DNA from 2 places in the Lysobacter capsici genome. Region 1 is predicted to be linked to the other one. Evidence: predicted binding sites of a transcription regulator. Region 1 holds the regulator's gene; the other holds the start of a gene.
What was found. Region 1 encodes sigma-54, which starts transcription at its own class of promoters, with help from an activator protein. Its sites were predicted from a motif close to TGGCACGNGCNTTGC; they were not measured.
Positions count from the first base shown of each region.

Region 2: a site for sigma-54 is predicted at 1,845-1,859, ahead of glnA (type I glutamate--ammonia ligase). Genes of this name have one in related genera too.

Region 1 covers NZ_CP076103.1:1,508,715-1,516,197, forward strand. Annotated here, with positions in the region: gene KME82_RS06110 (IS1595 family transposase) at 29-679, shown strand; gene KME82_RS06115 (PTS sugar transporter subunit IIA) at 789-1,253, opposite strand; gene hpf (ribosome hibernation-promoting factor, HPF/YfiA family) at 1,306-1,632, opposite strand; gene KME82_RS06125 (RNA polymerase factor sigma-54) at 2,061-3,497, opposite strand; gene lptB (LPS export ABC transporter ATP-binding protein) at 3,589-4,308, opposite strand; gene lptA (lipopolysaccharide transport periplasmic protein LptA) at 4,308-4,835, opposite strand; gene lptC (LPS export ABC transporter periplasmic protein LptC) at 4,816-5,379, opposite strand; gene KME82_RS06145 (KdsC family phosphatase) at 5,376-5,924, opposite strand; gene KME82_RS06150 (KpsF/GutQ family sugar-phosphate isomerase) at 6,033-7,046, opposite strand; gene KME82_RS06155 (BolA family protein) at 7,282-7,483, shown strand, end outside.
Region 2 covers NZ_CP076103.1:209,517-216,999, reverse strand. Annotated here, with positions in the region: gene glnA (type I glutamate--ammonia ligase) at 358-1,767, opposite strand; gene KME82_RS00875 (undecaprenyl-diphosphate phosphatase) at 2,060-2,866, shown strand; gene KME82_RS00870 (DUF2750 domain-containing protein) at 2,904-3,419, shown strand; gene KME82_RS00865 (META and DUF4377 domain-containing protein) at 3,566-4,438, shown strand; gene KME82_RS00860 (RDD family protein) at 4,492-4,956, opposite strand; gene KME82_RS00855 (RDD family protein) at 5,018-5,485, opposite strand; gene KME82_RS00850 (RDD family protein) at 5,683-6,162, opposite strand; gene KME82_RS00845 (SDR family oxidoreductase) at 6,265-7,029, opposite strand; gene KME82_RS00840 (YbhB/YbcL family Raf kinase inhibitor-like protein) at 7,034-7,483, opposite strand, start outside.

The sequences.
Region 1 (7,483 bases):
TAGATAAGAATTCGATCTAGGATGAGAAATGGCGATAAGTCGCTGTCGGATAAGGAAAAAAGACCAACTCAGGCTGGTCGAGTTGTTCGTGGCCCAAGCGACCGCCCGTACCGCGGCCGACCTGGTGGGAATTCATCGCAACTCCGCTGCGCTGTACTTCCACAAGCTGCGCCAATGCATTGCCGCTCAGATGGCCGAAGTCGAGCCGGAAATGGCGGTCTTCGAGTGCGACGAGAGTTACTTCGGCGGAGCGCGTAAAGGCAAGCGAGGACGAGGCGCCGCGGGCAAGGTCTGCGTGTTCGGCATCCTCAAGCGCGACGGCAAGGTGTATGCCTTGCCGATTGCCGACACCCGCAGCCAGACCTTGCTGACGGCCTTAAAAACCCGGGTTTTGGCCCATTCGGTGGTCTACACCGATCACCTGGCCAGCTACAACATCCTGGATGTGTCGGGCTTCAAGCATCGCCGGGTGAATCACCGGCATGAGTTCGTGACCCGTCGTGGGAACCACATCAATGGCATCGAGAACTTCTGGAATCAGTCCAAGCGGATCTTGCGCAAGTACAACGGCATTCCGCGCAAGAATTTCTTCTTGTTCCTGAAAGAGTGCGAGTTCCGTTTCAACTATGGGACGCCCCGTCAGCAGCTCAACACGCTGCGGGACTGGGTTGGGCTATAACCCTTATCTAGGACAGCCCCAAAGCGAATCCCCCTTGGCCCCCTTTTACAAAGGGGGGGTCGACAGGTGGGGACGAGGCGATCTTGTCGAGCGTTGAGCTGCCTGCAACTCAAGCCGCGCTGCGCCGGCAATAATCGAGCAACCGATAACTCAACTCGGCCAAGTCCGGCGCGGCGCGCAGTCGGTCGCGGAACGCCTCGTCGGCGAAGCGTTCGGCCAGTTCGGCCAGCAGTTGCAGATGCTGCTGCACGTGATGCTCGGGCACCGCCATCGCCAGCACCAGGTCCACCGGCTGGCCGTCGGTCGCGCCGAAGTCCACCGGTTGCGCGAGCCGCAAAAAGGCCGCACGGCTGTGTTCGAACAGCGGCGTGCGGCCGTGTGGGATGGCCACGCCATGGCCTATCGCGGTACTGGCCAGTGTTTCGCGTTCCTGCAAGCCTTGGCTGAGCGCGGCGGTCATCCGTGGATGGCCTTCGCAAAGCAGATGCGCGGCGGTATCAAGCACTGCATTGCGATCGCCGGGGTGTTCCAGGATGACAACGCGCTGTGCGCTCAACAATTCGTAAAGCGGCATGGCGGTGTGCTTGAGTGGCTGGCGGAAAGCGGGCGCGGAAGGACGGGAAGGGTCAGCCGAATTCGCCGCTGCGGGCGAGGCTTTCGCCGCGATGGTGATCGACCTGCTTGCTCTTGTGCTTCATCAATGCGCGGTCGAGCTTGTCGGCGAGCAGATCGATGGCGGCGTACATGTCGATGGTGGCGGCGTCGCAGTGCAGGGTGCGTCCGGCGATCAGGACGGTGGCTTCGGCTCGATGGTCGGGCTTGTCGAGGCTGAGCTGGATTCGCACGTCGAAGGGTTGGTCGTAGTGGCGTTGCAGACGGGCCAGCTTGGTTTCAACGTAATCACGCAGCGGAGCGGTGACTTCAATCTGCTGGCCGTGGGTTTCGATACGCATCGGGGACCTCCTTCACGTCGCGGGTGAATGCAGAAACGTGTTCCGACCGGTCTTGCCGGACCGAAACGGAACCGGGTGACGCCCTGACCGCGAATAACCGACCAGGGAGTCCAGCATCGCATGCTGAGCCTGCGGCGCAAGGGGCTGGGTTAGGCCTTTGGTCTTATCCCGGGCGGAAATGCTTGATCGGCCAAGTATTTCCACGAGATGTAAAAGTTTCGCAATGGCTCAAGTCGGCAAGGCCGGAGGTTTGCGCGGGGCCGGTGAGATCGGGTGAGTGAGCGCTGCAGCCCTTGGCGGATAAAGATTGCGCAGTTTTTCGCCGCACGCGCGACAACGGCCAAGCGCGAAAGACGCAAGGCCCGCTCGGCGGGATATCCCGATGGGTTGGCGTTAGGGATGCGCGAAAACGGTCGCGCGCGGTGGCCTCAGGCCATGCGCACGCGATCTTGCGAGGACGGAATGCTCATCGCTTCGCGGTACTTGGCGACGGTGCGGCGCGCGACCGGCACGCCGGTGGCCTTCAAGGTTTCGGCCAGGCGCGCGTCGGACAGCGGCTTGCGCGGATTCTCCGCTTCGATCAGGCGCCGGATCATCGCCTGGATCGCGGTGCTGGACGCTTCGCCGCCGGACCCGGTGTCGATGCCCGAGGCGAAGAACGCGCGCAGCGGCATGGTGCCGCGCGGGGTGCGCGCGTACTTGCGCGCGATCGCGCGCGAGACCGTGGATTCGTGCAGGCCGACTTCGTTGGCGACTTCGCGCAAGGTCAGCGGCCGCAATGCGCTGTCGCCGAATTCAAGGAACGCGGCCTGTTGCTTGAGCAGGCAGCGCGCCACTTTCAGCAAGGTATCGCCGCGCGCTTCCAGGCTTTTGAGCAGCCAGCGCGCTTCCTGCAGATGGCCGCGCAGGTAACTCGCGTCGGACGCGCTGGCGTGGCGGATCATGCCTTCGTAGCCGCGATGGATCGAAATGCGCGGACGCATCGCATCCGACAAGGCGACCCGCCACAGGCCCTGCTGACGCCAGATCACCACGTCGGGCGTGACGTAGGTGTCGGTGGAAATCGCGCCCATCTGCGCGCCCGGACGCGGGTCGAGCGAGCGCAGCAACTGCACCGCGGTGTCGACCTGGGCGGTGTCGAGCTTGAGTTCGTTGGCCAGCCCGGCCACGCCGACGCGCGGCAGGCGCTCGAGCGGGCCGCTGGCGATCTGCGCGGCCAGCGCCTTGCCCGGCGTGTCGTCGGGCAAGGTGCCCAGTTGCAGGTTGAGGCATTCGCCGAGCGAACGCGCGGCCACGCCGACCGGATCGAAGCGCTGCACCTGATGCAACACGGTGGCGACTTCGTCTTCGCCGACACTGAGCTCCGGCGCGAGCGAGGCGGCGATCGCGTCGAGCGGTTCGCGCAGGTAACCGTCGTCGTCGATCGCCTCGATCAGCGCCACGCCGATGCTGCGGTCGCGCTGCGACAGCGGGCTCAGGTGCAATTGCCACAGCAGGTGATCGAGCAGGGTCTCGGCGTCGGCGACCTGTTCGGCCGCGGGCGAGTCTTCGTCGTGATCGGACGGGCCGACCCGTTCGTACCAGGTCTCGCCGTCGTCCAGGGTCCACTCGGGTTCGGCGACCGGCGCCTCGGTGCTGCTGCCGGCCTCGCTGCCGCCGCCTTCCTCGCCGCTGGGCACGACCACGCGCGGCTCGTCCTCGGCCGCGGACGGCTCGGTCCAGTCGAGCAGCGGGTTGCTTTCCACGGCGGTGGCGAGCTCGGCCTCCAGTTCCACGGCCGACAATTGCAACAGGCGGATCGCCTGCCGCAATTGCGGCGTCATCACCAGCTGTTGTCCGAGTGAGGCTTGGAGGCGGGGCTTCATCATCGATTGCAGACGCGACCTGAATAGGCGACCTGAGACGGCGGCCGAGTCGCGCGTCGCGGGCGTCGTTACGCGCCCGGCAACCAACAGGTTACAAGCGGAACGTTTCGCCCAGGTAGACGCGACGGACATCGGGATTGGCCAGCAGCGCGTCCGGAGCCCCCTGCGCGAGCACGCCGCCGTCGTTCAGGATATACGCACGATCGCAAATGCCCAAGGTTTCGCGCACGTTGTGGTCGGTGATGAGGACACCGATCCCACGATTCTTGAGGTGGCGCACGATTCGCTGGATCTCGCCGACCGAAATGGGGTCGACACCGGCGAAGGGTTCGTCCAGCAGCATCAGGCGCGGGCGTGCAGCCAAAGCGCGCGCGATTTCCACACGACGGCGTTCGCCGCCGGACAGGCTGGCGCCGAGCTGGTCGGCGACATGGGTCACCTGCAGTTCGTCCATCAGGCTGCCCAGTTCGCGTTCGATGCCGGCGCGGTCGAGGTCGTCGCGCAGTTCCAGCACCAAGCGCAGGTTGTCGGCGACGCTGAGCTTGCGGAACACGGAGGGTTCCTGCGGCAGATAACCCACGCCGTACTTGGCGCGCGCGTACATCGGCTCGGCGGTGATGTCCTTGCCGTCGAGCACGATCGAGCCGGCATCGGCCGGCACCAGGCCGACGATCATGTAGAAGCAGGTGGTCTTGCCGGCGCCGTTGGGGCCGAGCAGGCCGACCACTTCGCCGGCGTCGAGGGTCAGGCCGAAGTCGCGCACGACTTCGCGCTGGCGGTAGGCCTTGCGCAGGCCTTGAGCGACCAGCATCAGCCGCCTCCCTTGGCCGGCGCGGCGGTCTTGCTCTTGGGCTGCAGGCGCATGTTGACGCGGCCGCCGGTGCCGCCGCTCTCGATCTGGCCGGTCTTGGAGTTGTAGACGATGCGTTCGCTCTTGATCGTGTCGCCGGCTTTGTCGACGAAGGCATTGCCGGTCAGGATGATGATCTCCTTGGGCATGTCGTAGTCGACCTTGTTGGCGCGACCGGCGAACGGCGAACCGTCGTCGAGCTGTTGCTTGATGGTGACCTGCGAGCCGGTCATGGTCACGTAGGTGACCTCGCCGTTGCTGCGCTTGAGGTCGGCCTTGGCGGCGTTGATGACCAGGGTGCCCTGGACGATCTTGACGTTGCCGGTCATCACGCACGGCGCGGTGTCGTTGCTGACCGAGCAGTTGCTGCTGTCGGCATCGATGTCGGTGGGCTGATTGCGATCCGAGGAGCGCGCGAGCGCGGCCGCCGGCGCCAGTGCTACGGCGACCAGGCACAGCGCCAGCAAATTAGCGAGCTTTCGCTTCATAGCGGACCTTGACGTTGGGAATGATGACGTTCTTGGTTTCGAGATCGGCCTGCAATCCCGAGCCGTTCATTATAATGCCCGGCTGGATCATCTTGACCGGAACGGCCGAGGTGGCCTTGTTCGCGTCGGGGAACACGTTCAGTTCCTCGCTGGTGATGTTGATCGGCTTGCCTTCGGCGTTGGTGCTGTCGGCATGGACCTGGCCGCGCAGGCGCACTTCGTCGGCCTCGGCGCTGACCCAGCCGCGCTGCGACTTGACTTCCCACGGCCCGCCGTTGGCGCCGGGCTTGGCCGGGATCAGGAACACCGGCGTGGTGATGTCCATGGTCTTGACGTTGGGGTCGCGGGTCAGCTTCGGCGCGCGCAGGGTGAACGATTCCTTGCCCAGCTTGTCGAGCACGACCACTTCGAAATCGTTGAGCACGTAGTCCGGGCGCGCGCTGGCCGGGCCGGAGACTGGTTTTTCGCGTTGCGACCACAGCGCCCAGCCGCTGAGCGCGGCGGCGGCGAGCAGGATCAGGGTGAGCATGCCGCGCCAGCTCATCCCAGCGCTCCGGCCAGGGCGTCTTCGGCGTGACCTTGCGCGGCCAGCAGCAGATCGCACAGTTCGCGCGCCGCGCCTTCACCGCCGCGCGCCACCGTGCGCCAGTGGACCCGCTCGCGCACCCACGCATGCGCGTTGGCCGGCGCGACCGCCAGGCCGACGTGCGGCAGGATCCGCAGGTCGGCGAGGTCGTCGCCCATGAAGGCGACCTGTTCCAGCGTGAGCCCCAGGCTTTCGGCGATCAGCTTGACGCAGACCAGCTTGTCCTTGACGTCGCCGTGCGAGGTCGCGCCGAGTTCGGCGGCGCGGTGGGCGGCGATGGCGCCGCCGCGCGCGGTCACGAAATGCACGGCGATGCCGACCTTGCGCAGCAGCGCCAGGCCCTGGCCGTCCTGGACGTGGAAGCTCTTGTATTCGCGTCCGGTGCTGTCGAAGGTCAGCCGCCCGTCGGTCAAGGTGCCGTCGACGTCGAAGCAGGCCAGCCGGATGCGCTGCGCGCGTTCGCGGATGGCGGCGGGGTAGTCGTTTAGGTGGCTGTAGGGCACTGGGTTCGGGAATAGGGAATGGGGAGTAGGGAATCGGAGAGCGTTTGCCGGCGAGCGGAGAGATCGCGAGGAACCGCTGTCCGATTCCCGATTCCCCAATCCCGGCCCTTAAACCACTCTGGCCCGCAACAAGTCGTGAATGTTCAGGGCACCGACCACGCGGCGTTCAGTGTCCACGACCAGCAGGCCGCTGATCTTGTGCGTTTCCATGATCTGCGCCGCTTCGGCGGCGAGCGCGTCGGCGCCGATGGTCTTGGGCGAGCGGGTCATGACCTCATTGATGCGGGTCGTGCGCAGGTCCACGCCGGGGTCGTCGAGGGTGCGGCGCAAGTCGCCGTCGGTGTACAGGCCGATCAGGCGCCGCGCATCGTCGACCACCGCGGTCATGCCCAGGCGCTTGCGGCTCATCTCGACCAGGGCCTCGCTGACGCTGGCGTCGGCGCCGACCGTCGGCACCTCGTCGCCGGCGTGCATGACGTCGGTGATGTGCAGCAGCAGGCGCCGGCCGAGCGCGCCGGCGGGGTGCGAACGGGCGAAGTCGTCGGCGGTGAAGCCGCGTGCCTCGAGCAGCGCGACCGCGATCGCGTCGCCCATCGCCAGCGAGGCGGTGGTGCTGGAGGTCGGCGCGAGCGCCAGCGGGCAGGCTTCGGCCGGGACGCTGACGTCGAGATGGACGTCGGATTCGCGGCCCAGGGTCGACTGCGGCCGCCCGGTCATGCCGATCACCGCATTGCCCTGGCGCTTGAGCACCGGCAGCAGCATCAGCACTTCGTCGCTCTCGCCCGAGTAGGACAGGGCCAGGACCACGTCGGTGTCGGTGATCATGCCCAGGTCGCCGTGGCCGGCTTCGCCCGGGTGGACGTAGAACGAGGGCGTGCCCGTCGAGGCCAGGGTCGCGGCGATCTTGCGCGCGATGTGGCCCGACTTGCCCATTCCGGTGCAGACCACGCGGCCTTTGGCACGCAGAATCAGCTTGCAGGCAGCAGTGAAATCACCGTCGATGCGCGCGGCGACCGCGGCCAGGGCCTGCCCCTCGATCTCGAACACGCGCCGGCCGCTGACGGCCAGGCCGGCCTCGGTGGCGCCGCTGGGATCGAGCAGGGACGGTGCGGGACTGATCATAGAAATCGCCGTTTCGAAGGTCGCCATTTCGGACCGGAGGGCTTTCCGCTAGGCTAATCCGTCAATTCTAAGCGGTTCGCCCGTCCAGCGCCGTGCCCCACGGCAGATCCGCGCCGGACCGGGGCATCGCCCATTCAGCCGGCTTCCGTCCCGTCCAGCGCGTCTGTGCCGGCCGGCTCGCCGCTCCGCCCACCGTCCGGCCCCGCCGGTACGTCAGTACAAAGGCTCCCGATACGTGAACGCCGAAACCATCCGCACCCTGATCGAAAACGGCCTGCCCGGCGCGCAAGCGCGGGTCCAGGGCGACGACGGCGTCCATTTCGAGGCCACGGTCGTGGCCGAAGCCTTCCGCGGCAAGCTGCCGCTGGCCCGCCACCGCCTGGTCTACGCGACCCTGGGCGAGCGCATGGGCGGCGAGATTCATGCTTTGGCGTTGA
Region 2 (7,483 bases), 1.3 Mb from region 1:
TGGGTCGTGTTCCTGGTTCGCGCGGGTGCTTGGGACGTGTCTCGTTTTTGTCGTCTTGCTTGCCTTGCCGAAGTGCTTTGCGTTTCGTGTCGCGGGTTTTTCAGGCAAACACGATCCCGCGACGGCGGCCGAAGCGCGTCGTCGTGCGCGGTGGGCGCGTGGCGTCGCCCGTGGTGGAAGTTTTCGTCCCTGGAAGCGACACGGCCCGGAGCGTTAGCCCCGGGCCGTGTGCTGGTTCATCGCATGTCGCGCATCGCCGTCTCGCGCCGCCGCGTGGCGTCCCGCCGCGCCGCATCGAAGCGGCGCGGGCGATCGGGACGGCAGGCGGGTGGCGGGAAGGCGAAGTGATTCATGCGATCAGACTGCGTAGTACATCTGGTACTCAAGCGGGTGCGTCGCAGCGCGGAACTTGGTCACTTCCTGCATCTTCAGCGCGATGTAGCCGTCGATGAAGTCGTCGGTGAACACGCCGCCGGCCTTGAGGAACTCGCGATCCTTGTCCAAGGCTTCCAGCGCCTGGTCGAGTGAATGGCAGACGGTCGGAATGCCCTTCTCCTCTTCCGGCGGCAGGTCGTACAGGTCCTTGTCGCTCGGCGCGCCCGGGTCGATCTGGTTCTTGATGCCGTCCAGGCCGGCCATCATCAGCGCGGCGAAGGTCAGGTAACCCGACTGGATCGGATCGGGGAAGCGCATTTCGATGCGGCGCGCCTTCGGGTTGGCCACGTACGGAATGCGGCAGCTCGCCGAACGGTTGCGCGCCGAATAGGCCAGCATCACCGGCGCTTCGAAGCCCGGGACCAGACGCTTGTAGCTGTTGGTGCCCGAGTTGGTGAACGCGTTGATCGCGCGCGCGTGCTTGAACACGCCGCCGATGTACCACAGCGCCATCTGCGACAGACCGCCGTAGCCGTCGCCGGAGAACAGGTTGACGCCAGCCTTGGCCAGCGACTGGTGCACGTGCATGCCGCTGCCGTTGTCGCCGACGATCGGCTTGGGCATGAAGGTCGCGGTCTTGCCGTTGCGGTGGGCGACGTTCTTGATGACGTACTTCATCGTCAGCAGTTCGTCGGCCTTGGCGACCAGCGAGTTGAACTTGGTGCCGATCTCGCACTGGCCGGCGTTGGCGACTTCGTGGTGATGCACTTCGACTTCGATGCCGACCTGCTCCAGCGTCTTGCACATCTCGGCGCGGATGTCGTGCAGCGAGTCGAGCGGGGCGACCGGGAAATAGCCGCCCTTCACGCCGGGACGGTAGCCGCTGTTGCCGCCTTCGTATTCCTTGCCCGAGTTCCACGCGGCTTCTTCCGAATCGATATGGAAGAAGGTGTGGCCCATCTCATTGGCGTAACGCACCGAGTCGAAGATGAAGAATTCCGGTTCCGGACCGAAGAACGCCTGTTCGGCGATGCCGCTGGACTTCAGGTAGGCCTCGGCGCGCTTGGCGACGCCGCGCGGATCGCGCGTGTAGGCCTGCATGGTGGCCGGGTCGAGGATGTCGCAGGTCAGCACGATCGTCGGATCGGCGGTGAACGGGTCCAGGAACGCGGTCGAGGCGTCGGGCAGCAGGATCATGTCCGACTCGTTGATGCCCTTCCAGCCGCTGATCGAGGAGCCGTCGAACATCTTGCCGTCTTCGAACAGCGCCGGCTCGACGATCGACTTGGGGAAGGTCACGTGGTGCTGGACGCCACGCATGTCGGTGAAACGCAGATCGATGAATTCGACCTTGTGGTCCTTGACGAGCTTTTCGACGTGTTCGAGGGACATGGTTGTTCCGGTATTGGGAGTCGGGAAGGGGGAATCGTGCAACGCGAGGGCGTTGGTGCCGCCTGCATTGGGTATAAGCAAGCGGCGTGCCAACTTTTATTTATTCCTAACTAACTGATAAAAAAGTGATTTGTTTATCCCGCGTCGCAGCATTGCACCTTTTTGGATCACTTCCCACTTGATTGGCACCAATTTAGTGCGATCCATCTTTCGGCTATCCTGACCCGCCCCGCGAAGTCGCCCGCGACTACGCCGATTCCCGACTCCCCATTCCCGATTCCCGCCTCCCCCAATGACCGACCTGCTAGCCGCCCTGCTTCTGGGCATCATCGAAGGCATCACCGAATTCCTGCCGATCTCCAGCACCGGCCACCTGCTGATCGCCCAGCACTGGCTCGGCCACCGCTCGGACCTGTTCAACATCTCGATCCAGGCCGGCGCGATCCTGGCGGTGGTGGTGATCTACTGGAAGCGGCTGTGGGGACTGGCGACCGGTTTCACCCAGCGCGACAACCTCGACTACCTGCTCAAGCTCGGCCTGGCCTTCGGCCTGACCGCGGTGCTCGGCATCGCGGTCAAGAAGGCCGGTTTCACCTTGCCCGATCACGTCACCCCGATCGCCTGGGCGCTGGTGCTGGGCGGCGTGTGGATGGTCGCGGCCGAGCATTTCGCCGCCAAGCGCGCCGCCGCCCTGGGCGAGCGCAGCGAGATCACCTGGACCGTGGCGGCGCTGGTCGGCATCGCCCAGGTCGTGGCCGGGGTGTTCCCGGGCACCTCGCGTTCGGCCGCGACGATTTTCATCGCCCTGCTCGCCGGCACCACCAGCCGCGCGGCGGCGACCGAGTTCGCGTTCCTGGTCGGCATCCCGACCATGTTCGCGGCCAGCGGCTACGAGCTGATGCACGTGATCGGCACGCCGGCCGCGGCCAATGAAGACTGGAACGCGCTGGCGGTGGCCTTCGTCGCCTCGGCGGTGACCGCCTTCATCGCGGTGAAGTGGCTGTTGCGGTATATCCAGAGCCATCGCTTCACCGCGTTCGCGGTCTACCGCGTCGCGTTCGGCGCGGCCCTGTTGCTGCTGATGCCCTCGGGCAGCTGAGCGCGGCGCCTTTGATCCCCGCATCGGAATCGCATCGATGAACGAACAAGACCGCCTCGCCGAACAGCAGTTGCTCGACTACGTGCAGTTGTCCGGCGCCGAGCGCTACGCCGCGTTCCTGGAGTCGGTCGCGCGCACCGGCAAGTTCTGGGTCGCGGTGTCGGGCGAATTCGTGCTGACCTTGTTCGACGAAGACGGCCAGGAGCTGTTGCCGGCCTGGCCTTCGGCGGCGACCGCGCGCGCCTCGCTCGTGCGCGCGCCGCAGTTGCAGGCCTACGCGCCGGCCGAACGCGAGTTGAGCGTATGGCGCGAGCGCGCCGCCGCGTCGATGATCGAGGCCGGCGTGGTGGTGGGCGTGTTTCCGAACGAGCGCATGCAAAGCGCGGTGGTCGATGTCGTGCAGTTGCTCGCGCATCTGGACGATGTGCTGGCCGATGAGGGCGAGCTCGACGGCGAAGACAGCGCGGAGGATGCCGCGGCCGAAACGGGCCTGGACCTGGAACGCGCAAAGCGCGAACTGGCCGAGAAATTCGCCAAGCCGCGCGAGTCGTGACCTGCGTCGGCGCCATGACGCGCGCCGCATCGCAGTTCACTTCGCGCTGGCTCGCGGCTGAATGCGCTCGACCCCGCTGCTGACCCCATCGCCGGTTCCGGTCCGTTGATCCAGTCTTCGCAACGCAGCACGGATCATCCCCGCCCATGACTACCTCGCGCCTCTCTCCTCGCCGCCCGGCCGCCCTGTGGGCCGCCGCCTTGTCGACCGCGCTGCTCGCCGCCTGCGCCGCGCCGTCGCACAACCGCGATGCCAACGCCAAGGACGCCGCCATGCCCAGCGAATCGGCTTCGCCCGCCGCCACCGCCTCGAACGGTTCGATCGACCTGGGCGGCTACCGCTGGACGGTGGAGACGGCGACCGACAAAGCCGGCAAGCCGATCGCGGTGCTGCAGCGCGAAGGCAAGTACGCGCTCACCCTGAGCTTCGTCAAAGATCGGCTCGGCGTGTCGGGCGGCTGCAATCACGTCGGCGCGCAGTACGCGATCAAGGGCGCGCAGTTGGACGTGAAGGAATTCCAGACCACCTTGATGGCCTGCCAGGACCCGCGCCTGATGCAGATGGACACGGCGATCTCGCAGCAGTTGCAAGGCCGCAACACCTTCGCGATCGAAGGCGATGCACCGCAGCCGCGTTTGCGCCTGACCACCGCCTCGGGCGACACCTTGAACCTCAGCGGCGAAGCGACCGCGGAAACCCGCTACGGCGGCGCCGGCGCGACCGTGTTCCTGGAAGTCGACGCGCAGCGCCGCGCCTGCCCGCATCCGCTGATCCGCGATCACCAGTGCCTGTGGGTGCGCGAGCGCGGCTACGACGCCAACGGCGTGGCGCTCAAGCCCGGCAACGAATGGCATTTCCTGTACCAGGACATCGAGGGCTACAAGCACGAAGCCGGCGTGCGCAACGTGGTGCGGGTGAAGAAGTTCCAGATCAAGAATCCGCCGGCCGACGCGCCGTCGGTGGCGTATGTGCTGGACATGGTGGTCGAGAGCGAGCTGGTGCCGCCGCCGAGCCACTGAGCCCGCGCGAACGCGTCGGCGCGGTCTGTCGCTCAACCTCGCCGCCCGGGTCCTCAGCGGCGACGCACCACGTAGGTGTTCGGCCAGGCGTCGTGGAACCCACGACGCTTGGCGGTCAACAACACCGCCAGCGCATCGAACGGAATGAACCGGCCCACGGTGCGCTTGATGACCTTGCGCCACCCCGGGGGGCGGCCGTGTTCGTCGACCACCCGGGTTCCCGTCAGCAGCTTGCCGATGGTCACGCCCCACAGCGCTTCCTGCGGGATGTAGTAGATCGACGCGCCCACGAACAACGTCATCAGCGTGTACGCGGCCGGGCGGTTGACAACCATTTGTCCGGGCCCCACCAGCCACGACAACAGCGCGTACTCGATCGAAAAGATGAGCAGGTTGATCAGGAAATAATCGACCACGAAGGTCAGCAGCCTGCGCCAGCGTTCGGCCGAGACCGGCAACTGCGTCGCAGCGGTATCGACCACGGGCGTGTGGGGTGCGCGGTAAGGATTTTCCAGCATCTGAGCTCTCGGGGCGGATCGAACGGGCGCATTGTCGGCGCTTGCCGCCGCGCGTGCGAGCTCAGGTTTTCTTCACCACCAAGGTGCCGGCCAGACTGTCGTGCCAGCCGCTGCGGCGTTCGCCCGAGAACAGCAGCGAGAACGGTTCGAACGGAATGAACCGGCACAGCGAGCGGATCATGGCCTTTCCCGGGCTGGGCGGGTTGCCGTCTTCGTCGACCACGCGGGTGCCGGTGGCGAGTTTGCCCAGGGTGACGCCGAACGCGCCTTCCATGATCGTGTAGTACGCGATGGTCGCGCCGATGCTGAGGAACATATAGGCGATCGGGTCGCGCGGGGCTGCGTGGAGCAGGCCCAGCACGAAGCCGTAGACGAAACCGAACACCAGCGAATCGATGAGGTAGTTGAGAAAGCGCAGGCCCAGCCCGGCCGGCTCGAGTTCGACCTCGTGGACGACCGGCGAGACCGGCGCCGCGTACGGATCGACGCTGCGCGGGACCACTTGGTAAGGATTGTGGTTGTCGTTCAAGCGTCGCTCTCCTTGCTGTACGCGGGCCGTTTACGCGGATGGGATGGCTCGGGAGGCGAACCGAAGCCCCTCGGCGAACAGCCGCTCATCGGTCCATGCAGACAGCGTTATACGCGCAAAACCGGCGGCGTCGAAGGGGCGTTGGCGGCCATCGGACCGACTGCGTGCCGCCGCCGACACGCGGCGGCACACGCCGCTCAGCGGCTGCGCACGACCAGGGTCTTGGGCAGGCGATCGTGCCAGCCGGAGATGCGCTCGTCGCGCGAGAACAGCAGCGAGAACGCTTCGAACGGGATCAGCCGGGCGGCGGTGCGGCCGAGCACCTGGCCCCAGCTCGGCGGACGGCCCTGTTCGTCGACCACGCGGGTGCCGGTGACCAGTTTGCCCAGGGTGATCCCGAACATGCCTTCCAACGGCACGTAATACACCAGGATCATCGTCACGCTGATCAGCACGTTGCGAAGCGGATCGGGTTCCTGCATCGCGGTCACCACCGCTTCGCCGCCGATGCCGACGTAGACCACCATCGCCGCGAACATCACCGCGTAGCAGGCCAGGGTGTCGATCAGGTAATTGATGAAACGCTGGCCGCGGCTGGCGGTGACCAACTGGGCGACGCGCTCGGCCCGGCGCACTTGCGCCTGCGGCGCGTGGTAAGGGTTCTGGTTGTCGTCCATTGCGCCGGTTTCCTCGTCGATGGCGTCGATTCTAATCCAGCGCGGCGGCGGTTCCGTGCGCGATCAGGTGGCTGGCGCGCAGCGCGGCCGCGGCATCGACGGTTACAGCGTGCGGGTCTGGCCGCCGTCGACATCGACGATCGCGCCTTGCATGTAACTGGCCGCGTCGGAGACGAGGAAGGCCACCACCCGGGCGATTTCGGCCGGTTCGCCGAAGCGCGCCACGCCGAGTTTGCGCGCCAGTTCCTGCGCGGCCTGGGCCGGATCGAGCGAGCGCTCGCGGGCGAGCGCGTCGATCCGCACCTGGGTGCGCTCGGTCGCGATCGAACTGGGATTGACCGCGTTGACCCGCACGCCGTCGGCGACGCCGCGATCGGCCAGCGCCTTGGTCAGATTCAGCAACGCGGCGTTGACCGAACCGCCGATCGCGAACTCGGCATTGCCGGTGCGTCCGCCGATGCCGGCGATGTTGACGATCGCGCCGCCGCTGGCGACCAGCGCCGGCCACGCGGCGCGGCACAGGCGCACCGCGCCGAAGAACTTGAGGGCGAAACCCGCGTCCCAGTCGGCGTCGGAAAACTTGAGGAAATCGCCGCGCGGGGTCGCGCCGGCATTGTTGACCACGACATCGAGGCGGCCGTAGTGCGCCAGCGTGGCCTCGACGATGCGCGCCGCGGCGGCCGGCTCGGACAGGTCGGCGTCGATCGCCAACGCCGGCTGCGGCAGTTGCGCGGCCAGCGCGTCGAGTTCGCCGCGCGAACGCGCGGCGAGCACGAGCGACAGGCCCTGCGCCGACAACTCGCGCGCGATCGCCGCGCCGATGCCGCGGCTGGCGCCGGTGACGATGGCGACGCGGTTCGCGCTCATGGGCTCAACCCTTTACCGAAGGATTGAGCGAATACGTCCCGTAGATCGACGCCTCGCCGAGCACGTGGCCGTGCATCGCGTTGAAGGCATCGGCGGCGGTGAAACGCGCGTCCAGCGGCAGATGCTCGACGTCGAGGGCGAAGATGCGGAAGAAATAACGGTGCAGGCGCAGGTCGTTGGGCGGCGGGAACGGGCCGTCGTAGCCGTACCAGTCGCCGGCCATGTCCGGATCGCCAGCGAACCAGCCGGTGTAATCGTTGATGCCCTGGCGCGCGCCGCGCGGCCCGGCCGGATCGCGCTTGCCGTGCGCGGTCACGCCGTCGCTGCAGCTGCCCGCGGCGATCTCGCGCACGTCGGCGGCGATGTCGGCGACCACCCAATGGATGAAGTCGGCGCGCACCTGATGCTCGGGAATCTGCACGTCGGCACGGCCGACCAGTTCGGGCACGGTCGG